One region of the Duganella zoogloeoides genome, then DNA from elsewhere that is predicted to be linked to it. Evidence: riboswitches for the same ligand, from Rfam matches in the RefSeq annotation. Region 1 holds a riboswitch; the other holds the start of a gene.
The links. A riboswitch is a leader RNA that binds a small molecule or an ion and turns the genes downstream of it on or off. The one in region 1 is predicted to bind thiamine pyrophosphate.
Positions count from the first base shown of each region.

Region 2: another riboswitch for thiamine pyrophosphate. It lies ahead of SR858_RS17465 (TonB-dependent siderophore receptor); the one in region 1 lies ahead of thiC (phosphomethylpyrimidine synthase ThiC).

Region 1 is NZ_CP140152.1:561,538-566,420, forward strand. Features, by position in the region: gene SR858_RS02535 (ligand-binding sensor domain-containing diguanylate cyclase) at 1-2,260, opposite strand, end outside; TPP riboswitch at 2,428-2,536, shown strand; gene thiC (phosphomethylpyrimidine synthase ThiC) at 2,608-4,524, shown strand; gene thiS (sulfur carrier protein ThiS) at 4,538-4,741, shown strand; gene SR858_RS02550 (thiazole synthase) at 4,758-4,883, shown strand, end outside.
Region 2 is NZ_CP140152.1:3,951,414-3,956,296, forward strand. Features, by position in the region: gene SR858_RS17450 (sensor histidine kinase) at 1-706, shown strand, start outside; gene SR858_RS17455 (hypothetical protein) at 703-1,410, shown strand; gene SR858_RS17460 (Imm26 family immunity protein) at 1,424-1,915, opposite strand; TPP riboswitch at 2,106-2,202, shown strand; gene SR858_RS17465 (TonB-dependent siderophore receptor) at 2,261-4,396, shown strand; gene SR858_RS17470 (AAA family ATPase) at 4,511-4,883, opposite strand, start outside.

The sequences.
Region 1 (4,883 bases):
CCTTGAGCTGGTAGGCATAGCGGTTGCGTTCGGGCGCGGAATAGTCGAGCGCGGCGAATTCGAGCGAGAAGCCGCGCTCGCGGCCTTCCGGCGTGACCGTGATCGGCGCGGCCTTGCGGCCGGCGACGTTGTAGATGCCGCTGGGGATTTCCTGGTCGCCCAGCAGGATGCGGGTCACTGCCACTGGCGCCGCGTAGCGCCACGGTACCTGGGCGCGGGTGCGCAGCACGGTCAGGCCGGACAGGCCGCCGAACACCAGTTCGCCGGACGCGGTGCGGGTGCCGGAATTGGTCCAGTACAACGGCAGCTGCACGCCGTCGCCGGCGCCGAACGCCTGCACCGCCAGCGTGCGCGGCGCGATGCGCGCCAGGCCATTGTCGGTGCTGGCCCAGATCGCGCCATCGACATCTTGCAGCACCATGTTGGCGCTGTTGTCGGGCATGCCCTGCAGCTTGCTGAAGCGGCGGAAGCGCCGCTGGCCGTCCGCGTCGGTGCGTTCGAGCAGGATCACGCCGGTGCCGAAGTTCGACAGCCATAACCGTCCCTCGCGGTCGAGCAGCAGCGACGACACGTAGCCGGGCGGCAGGCGGTCGGCCGTAGCGAGTTCTGTGGGCACCAGTTCCACGCCGGCGCTGGCGCCGTCGTGGCGGCCCAGGCGCGCCAGCCCGGTGCGGGTGCCGATCCAGAGATCGTCGCCGGCCACCAGCAGCGCCGTCACGCGCGGATCGCCCAGGCGCTGGATTTCGTGGCGCAGCAGGCGCGCCGTGTCGCGGCTGTCCGCAGCCGGCAGTTGCAACGCCCGCACGCCTTCCAGGTCGCCCAGCCACAGCATGCGGTCGCTTACCGCCAGCGCCCACACTTCCTCTTTGAGCGCGCGGCCCGGCACCGGCACCACGCGCGCGCTGCGGCCGTCGGCGTCCGCGCGGTACAAGCCTTGCTGGGTGCCGAGGTAGATCTCGCCATCGGGCCCGGGCACGATGGCCAGTACCCGGCCCTTGGGCAGCCCGGGCACGGTCGCCGCCTGGCCGCCCAGCGGATCGACGATCTTGACGCCGCCGCTGGCGATGGACAGCCACAGGCGGCCGTCCGGCGCCTGCATCATGGCCGGCACGCTGAGCACGCCGCTGGCGTCGGCACCGAGGTCGCGCACCGTGGCGATCGCGTCCGACACCGGTCCGTGCTGGCTGACGCCGCCCATGGTGGCCACGAAGACGATGCCGCCGCGCTCGCGGAACATGGTCATGATGTTGTTGTCGGGCAGGCTGTCGGGCGTGTCGGCGCGGTGGCGGATGCGGCGCGACTCGCCGCTGCGCACGTCCAGCACCACGATGCCGCCCGCGCTGCCGTCGGTGCCGATCCACAGCTGGTCGGGCGCCGCTTCGATAATCGATACCACGCGCTCCTGCTGCAAGGTCGATGCCGGCCCGCTTTCGCGCACCGCCGTGGCTTGCAGCGTGGCCGCATCGAGCAGGAAGGCGCCGTTGGCGCGGGTGCCGGCCCAGATGCGCCCGGCGCTGTCCTGGAACAGCGCGGTGAACGCCGGCACGGTTCCATCGCCCACGGCCACCGGCCGCACGCGTTGTTGTTTATCCAGCAGGAACAGGCCGCGTTCGGTAGCGATCCACAGCCGGCCATCGGCCGCGCGCAGCAACTGGTTGATGCCGGCGACCGGCAGCGACGCTCCTGCAGCGTAAGCCATGCGGGTGACCACGCCGGCGGCGTCGATGCGGTCGATGCCGGTGCCATGGCCCACCAGCAGGCCGTCCGCGCCGTCGTCGGCCATGGCGGCAACGCCGCCATTGGCCAGGCCGCCGGGACCGGCGCGGTAGCGCACGAAGTTGTCGTGCGCAGCGTCATAGCGCGCCACGCCGCCCGAATTCATGCCGATCCACAGGCGGCCCCGTTGGTCGATGTGCAGGCTCAGGATGTAGTTGTCGGGCAGGGTGTCGGTGCGGGCGGCGTCCGCCCCGTACTTGGTATAGCGGTTGCCATCCCAGCGCAGCAGGCCGGTCTGGGTGCCGATCCAGACAAAGCCCTGCCGGTCCTGGACAAACGCTTCGCCGCCGGACATATCGGCTTGCTGGTAGTGCCTGAACGCGGTGTGGGCCAGGCGGCTCCAGCGCTCGGCGGCGCAGGCATCGGCGGCGCATGCCAGGTGCAGCATGACCAGCATGACGATGGCAAGCAGGCGGCCCCATGCCGCCTGCGCCAACGCTGGCCATGCGCCGCTGGCGCCGCCGCGTGCGGGGCGCGCCGGCATGACATGGCAGCGATATCTATTGCTTATTAGCATGAAGCCACTATACCGTAGCGTCCATGGTGAGCGTTGTGGCATTTTTGCTACGAGCGGGGCGTCTTTCATCGAAGGTCGCGCAATCGCGGCGGGGCGGTTATAATCGTCGCGCTGCCCGGTGGCTTACACCGGGCGGCACACGCTAGGGGTCCTGCGCACGGCATACAGCTGTGGCGCGGGTGAGAAATACCCTCCGAACCTGATCTGGATAATGCCAGCGAAGGGAAGCTCAGGACAACGCCGCCACGGTTTTCGTGGATATCTGGTGTCGTCCTACCTCCTTTGCTGGCTCCTGTAGCCAACCAAGGAGCCACATGAACGCCCACCAGAAATTCCTGTCCGCCACCGCCACGGTGGACCAGGCAGCGATCCACCCGCTGCCCAATTCCAGCAAAGTCTATATACAAGGCAGCCGTCCCGACCTGCGCGTGCCGATGCGCCGCATCACCCAGGCCGACACGCCCGCCTCGTTCGGCTTCGAGACCAATCCACCGGTTTACGTGTACGACACGTCGGGTCCGTACACCGACCCCGAGGCCGTGATCGACATCCGCTCGGGCCTGGCCGCCACGCCGCGCCTGCCTTGGATACTCGAGCGCGACGACACCGAGGAACTGAGCGGTCCCACGTCCGAGTACGGTCAGGCGCGCCTGGCCGATCCGGCGCTCGCCGAGCTGCGTTTTAATTTGCACCGGCTGCCGCGCCGCGCACGGGAAGGGCGCAACGTCACCCAGATGCACTATGCGCGCCAGGGCATCGTCACGCCCGAGATGGAATACGTGGCGATCCGCGAAAACCTGCGTCGCCGCGAGTACCTGGCCGAATTGAAAGACTCCGGCCCGATGGGCCAGCGCCTGGCCGATTTGATGGGCCGCCAGCACCCGGGGCAGTCGTTCGGCGCCAGCATCCCGCTGGAGATCACGCCCGAATTCGTGCGCGACGAAATCGCCCGTGGCCGTGCCATCATCCCCGCCAACATCAACCACCCGGAAGTGGAGCCGATGATCATCGGCCGCAATTTCCTGGTCAAGATCAACGCCAATATCGGCAACTCGGCGGTCACGTCCTCGATCGGCGAGGAAGTGGAAAAGATGACCTGGGCCATCCGCTGGGGCGGCGACAACGTGATGGACCTGTCCACCGGTAAGCATATCCACGAAACGCGCGAATGGATCATCCGTAACAGCCCGGTGCCGATCGGCACGGTGCCGATCTACCAGGCGCTGGAAAAAGTCAACGGCAAGGCCGAAGACCTGACCTGGGAAATCTTCCGCGACACCCTGATCGAGCAGGCGGAACAGGGCGTCGACTACTTCACCATCCACGCCGGCGTGCTGCTGCGCTATGTGCCTCTGACCGCGAAAAGGCTGACCGGCATCGTCTCGCGCGGCGGTTCGATCATGGCCAAGTGGTGCCTGGCGCACCACCAGGAGTCGTTCCTGTACACGCATTTCGAAGAGATCTGCCAGATCATGAAGGCCTATGACGTGTCGTTCTCGCTTGGCGACGGCCTGCGCCCCGGCTCGATCTACGACGCCAACGACGAAGCGCAACTGGGCGAACTGAAAACCCTCGGTGAGCTCACGCAAATCGCCTGGAAGCACGACGTGCAGGTAATGATCGAAGGCCCCGGCCACGTGCCGATGCAGCTGATCAAGGAGAACATGGACCTGCAACTGGAACAGTGCCACGAAGCGCCGTTCTACACGCTGGGGCCCCTGACCACCGATATCGCGCCCGGCTACGACCACATCACGTCCGGCATCGGCGCCGCGCAGATCGGCTGGTATGGCACGGCCATGCTGTGCTACGTGACGCCGAAGGAGCACTTGGGCCTGCCCGACAAGAACGACGTCAAGGACGGCATCATCACGTACAAGATCGCCGCGCACGCGGCCGACCTGGCCAAGGGCCACCCGGGCGCGCAGATCCGCGACAACGCCTTGTCGAAAGCGCGCTTCGAATTCCGCTGGGACGACCAGTTCAACCTGGGACTCGATCCCGACAAGGCGCGCGAATTCCACGACGAGACGCTGCCGAAAGACTCGGCCAAGGTCGCGCATTTCTGTTCGATGTGCGGCCCGCATTTCTGCTCGATGAAGATCACCCAGGAAGTGCGCGAGTACGCGGCTGCCAACGGCATGACCGACGGCGCCGCGCTGGCGCAGGGCATGCAGGTCAAGGCGGTGGAATTCATCAGGAACGGCGCCGAGCTGTATCGCAAGTTGTGAAGGGACGCTATCGATGATCGAAATCGAATTGAATGGCGCGCCGCACGCGGTGCCGGCGCGCCAGACCCTGGACCAGCTGATCGATGGCTTGTCATTGACGGGCCAGGCGCTGGCGCTGGCCGTCAACCGCGCAGTGGTGCCGCGCCAGCAATGGCCGTACCGTGAGCTGCAACCGCAGGACAAGGTGGACATCGTGCGCGCCATCGGCGGCGGCTGAACAACAAGGAAGCTATATGAACCAAGACTTATTGACCATCGCAGGAAAAACCTATCAATCGCGCCTGCTGGTCGGCAGCGGCAAGTACCGCGACCTGCAACAGACCCGCGAGGCCACCGATGCGGCCGGCGCGGAAATCATC
Region 2 (4,883 bases), 2.9 Mb from region 1:
AGCGAACCGCTCGTTCAACCAGATGGTGCTGCAGTTGCAGCAGGTGGAGTCGGACCGCGCGGTGATCCTGGCCGGCATTTCGCACGACCTGCGCACGCCGCTGGCGCGCATGCAGCTCGAAGTGGAAATGGCCCACCTGTCGGACGAAGCGCGCGAAGGCATCCAGTCCGACATCGGCCAGATGGACGCCATCATCGGTCAGTTCCTCGATTACGCCAGGCCCACCGAAGCGTCGAGCTTCATCAGCGTCGATATCAGCGAACTGCTGGCCGATGTCGCGCACGACGCCGCGCGCATTCCCGATGTGCGCGTCAAGACCGACATCGCACCTGGTTTGCACGCGATGGGCAACGCCACCGACCTCAAACGCGTGATCAACAACCTGGTGGAAAACGCCCGCCGCTACGGCAAAACGCCCGACCAGGACGTCACCGAGATCGATATCGGCTGTAGCATCAAGGGCGTGGGTGCAGCCAGCCGGGTGGTGATCGAGGTGCAGGACCACGGCGCCGGCGTGCCCGACGACCAGATCGGCCAGTTGCTCAAACCGTTCACCCGGCTCGATACGGCGCGCGGCCAGGCCAACGGCGCCGGCCTGGGGCTGGCCATCGTGGACCGCGTCTTGCAGCGCCATGGCGCCGAACTGAGGGTACGCAATCGCGACGGCGGCGGCCTGGCGATCCAGATCCTGATGAAAGCAGCATGAGATATTCGACCTTGATGACCGCCGCGCTGCTTGCCGGCGCACTCGCCGCGCCCGCCTGGGCAGCAAAACCCGCCATGCCGCTGCAGCAACGCGAGCCGACCACCGAAGAGCGCACGTCGTTCGACGCTTTTTTCAGCGCGCGCCAGGCGGCCGTGCCGCAGGGACCGTGGGCCACGCGGCCGTTGTTCGCGCCCGCCTTCGAGGTCGAACGCCATGGCAACAAACAGCCGTGGCGCGTGATCGCGCGCATGGACTCGTCACCGCGCCGCTCGCACCCGGACCTGTGCCGGCAAATCCGCTCGAGTTTTATTTATGACGCCAAGGCGCCCGTGGGCGAGCGCTGGCAGGAAGCAGCCGAACCGCCGCGCTGGTACATCTGGCTGGCCACGCCCACCGTGCCCTGCGCGGCAGCGCGCTACACCACCTTGCAGGACCCGAAGGTGGCGGACGTGGACGCCGTGGCGCTGCTGCGCCAGCACCGCGATCTGCTGGGCCGCGCACGCCTGCTGTTTGCCGGCAATTCGCAATGCGCGCCGTATCGCGCGCTGACGTACCGGCTGGCAGCGCTCGAGCCGGCGGCGCCCGTCGCCGGCGCGCCGCTGATGCTGGGCATGGTGTTCGAGAGCGACCGCGATACGCTGGCGCGGGTGGCGGTGCGCAAAAGCCGTGGCGAATACACGGCGTGGAATGTCGGCTGCAGCTGAGTGCGCAGCCTGATCAGACTGATTTGCGGTTGAGCGGGTGATCGGCGCCAACCAGCAGCTTGGTCAGCAGCAGCTCGGCCGAACCGTAGCCGTACAGCGAATCGGCCTCGAAGCCGACGGTTTCGTAAGGCACCGACTCCTCGCGCTCGGAGCGGGCCGGATCGTTGCTGGAGTAGGTGACGCGCCAGGCGCGCTTGAGGGCGTCGGCCCGGCGCAGGAATTGTGGCATGGGCCACTGGGCAGGATCAAAAGCTTCGAGTTCGCCCAGCACGCGCCAGTGGCCACTGACCAGCGCCATGTCGCCCACCCGCAGTACCTTGACCGCGTCTTGCGCGGTCAACGAAGCAAGCTGCGCCAGGTCCGGCAAACCATCCTGCCTGGGACCGAACAAATAGGCCAGCATGATCTTGCTGCCCGGCGACAAACGCGCCACCAGGCCGGCGCCGTAACCACCATCGAGCAATGGCACGGCGAAAAAACTACCTTCTTGATACGACTGCCTCATTCCCATCCTTTCACTACACGTTGCGGACGGTCTTGCAGCATTGCCGGGCCCGCCTCGCTGGCGCCTTGCGGCGCAAAAGTGGCAGTGTAGCGAGGCGGCGCCGATTGTGGCGCACGCGTGACGCAGGCGTGACAATCGCGCTTGCGGTCCCATGATGCGGCCTTTCAATGATGACGTTTGTGTTACACTCGCGGTTCGCTAGGGGTCCTGGAATTGTTTCCGGGTGAGAGATACCCTTCGTACCTGATCTGGATAATGCCAGCGAAGGAAAGCGCAAAAGTCGGTCTCCTCCCCTCCTTTGATGGCTCTCTTCGCGGCTTCCGGCCGAACAAGTAGAGAGCAGACATGTACAAACCCAACCTTGCCGTATCCGTCATCGCCGTGGCGGTGTTCAACTCCTTTGCCGGCGCCGCCATGGCCGAAGAAGCCGACCAGGCGCTGCCCGAAGTCGTCGTCAGCGCCACCAAGGCCCGCGCCAGCACCGCCTCGATCGGCGGCTTTTCCAATGCGTCGCTGCTGAGCACCCCGGCCTCGCTCAACGTGATCACGTCGCAGCAGATGCTGGACCTGCAGATCCGCTCGACCACCGACGCCGCCCGCTACGACGCCAGCCTGTCCGACGCCTACAACGCGGTCGGGTATGCCGAGCAGTTCTCGATCCGCGGCTTCAAGCTCGATAACGGCACCAGCTACCGCAAGGACGGCATGACGATTGCCGGCGATACCCAGATCGCGCTGGAAAACAAGGATCGGCTGGAAGTACTGAAAGGCCTGTCCGGCTTGCAGGCCGGCGTGTCCGCACCCGGCGGTGTGCTCAACTACGTGACCAAGCGCCCCACCGACAACCCGATCCGCATGGTGGTGCTCGAAACCCGCGAGCGCGGCACGCTGTACGGCGCTGCCGACGTCGGCGGCCGCTTCGAGGACACCCGCTTCGGCTATCGCGTCAACGTCGCTGCCGAGCGCCTGCGCTCGATCGTCAAGGGCGCCGACGGCAACCGCAAGTTCATCTCGGGCGCGTTCGACTGGCGCATCTCGCCGCAGGCGCTGCTGCAAATCGACGCCGACTACCAGCGCAAGTCGCAGCTGACCGCCCCCGGCTTCCAGCTGCTGGGCAACACCACGCTGCCGGCAATCGATGCCGACACCATGCTCAACGACCAGCCGTGGGCGCGGCCGGTCGAAACCATCAGCAGCAATATCGGCGCACGCTTCGAGTACACCTTCTCGCCCGAATGGAAAACCACCGTCAGCGCCAACCAGAACACCTTCAAGCGCGATGACTACACGGCCTTCCCTTACGGCTGCGGCGCGCAGGACCTGTACCCTGGCTTCTGCGGCAATGGCGACTACGACGTGTATAACTACATCAGCGAAGGCGAAAAGAAGTCGCCATTGACGGTGCAGGCGCTGTTGCAGGGCCGCTTTGCCGCCGGCGCGATCGAACACGAGGTCACGTTCGGCAGCTCGCTGATGCGCAACCGCGAAAAATGGGGCGACGACCTGTACGATTACTCGGGTACCAGCAATATCTACCACCCGGTGATCGTGCCGCCGGCGCCCGGCACCAGCGGCCCGGTGTCCGAGCGCCGCTACACCAACGAGCGCTCGCTGTTCGCCCAGGATATCGTCAGCCTCACCGAACAACTGAAGCTGCATGCCGGGGCGCGCTACGTGCAGGTGCGCCGCAACCAGTACGTCGGTGAAAACGAGGCCGGCGTGATCCAGCCCAACGCCCTGACCGATGCCGGCTTCTGGCTGCCCAGCGTGGCGCTGGTGTACAGCCTGCGTCCCAACGTCTCGCTCTACACGTCGTACGCGCAAGGCCTCGAGCATGGCGGCGTGGCGCCCAAGGGATCATTGAACGAACGGCAGGCGCTGGAACCGGCAAAGTCGAAACAGGTGGAGCTGGGCGTCAAGGCCGACATCCGCACCGACCTCAGCGCCACGGTGGCGCTGTTCCAGATCCGCAAGGGCCTGGAATACGTCGACAATGCGTCCAATATGTTCGTGCGCAGCGGCGAAGCGGAAAACCGTGGCCTGGAAATGGGCCTCAGTGGCCGCGCCTCGCGCGAACTCACCGTCGGTATCACCGCCACAGGGCTGAGCACCAAGCAAAGCGGCACCGGCTCGGCCAGCCTGGACGGCAAGCGCGTGACCAACGTGGCGGCGTTCAAGTCGTCCGTGTATGCCGACTACGCGGTGCCGCAGGTACAGGGACTCAATGTGAGCGCCAACTGGCAGTATTCGGGCAAGAAGGCCTTCGATGCCGAGAACACGGTGTTCGTGCCCAAGTACCACCTGGTGAACTTTGCGGCGGCCTACTCCACCCGCATCGGCGGCGTGGCCACCACGCTGCGCGCCGGCATCGACAACGCTTTCGACAAGTTCTACTGGCGCGATGTCACGCCAGACCTGGGCGGCTACCTGATCCCGGGCGCGTCCCGCACCGGCCGCATCTCGGCACAGTTCGACTTCTAATACTTCGGGGTCAGTGCCGACATTCGGACATTTTTGAACTTAATCCACCGGTATTGGTCATCATATTGATGGGCTCGTGTCCAAATGTCGGCACTGACCCCGAAGTGGGAAATGCTAAGGTAGGTGGCGGCTGGCTTGGGCAAGGCGTTCTGCGAGGGTGCCGGTGAGTAGCAGGTAGGGAATGGCGCGCCTTTTCAATTCTTCCATCAACATCGCGTTGATGGTCACGCTCACCTGCTCCGATTCGCGCTGCAGGCCGTCCGCTTCCCACGGAATGTCGGGCGCAGTCACCAGCGTAACGGCGTAGTCGCGCTGGTGGCGGTCGGCCAGCAGCGCCAGCTCGGCGTCGATCCCCTGAAAATAATGGCGGCTGTACACGGCCGTCATCAATGGCGTGGTGTCACAGAACAGGTAGCGGTGCGCCAGCGGCGCCGCGATGGCTTCGCGCGCCAGCTGGGTGCGGGCGATATGGATCTGGTCCTGCGCA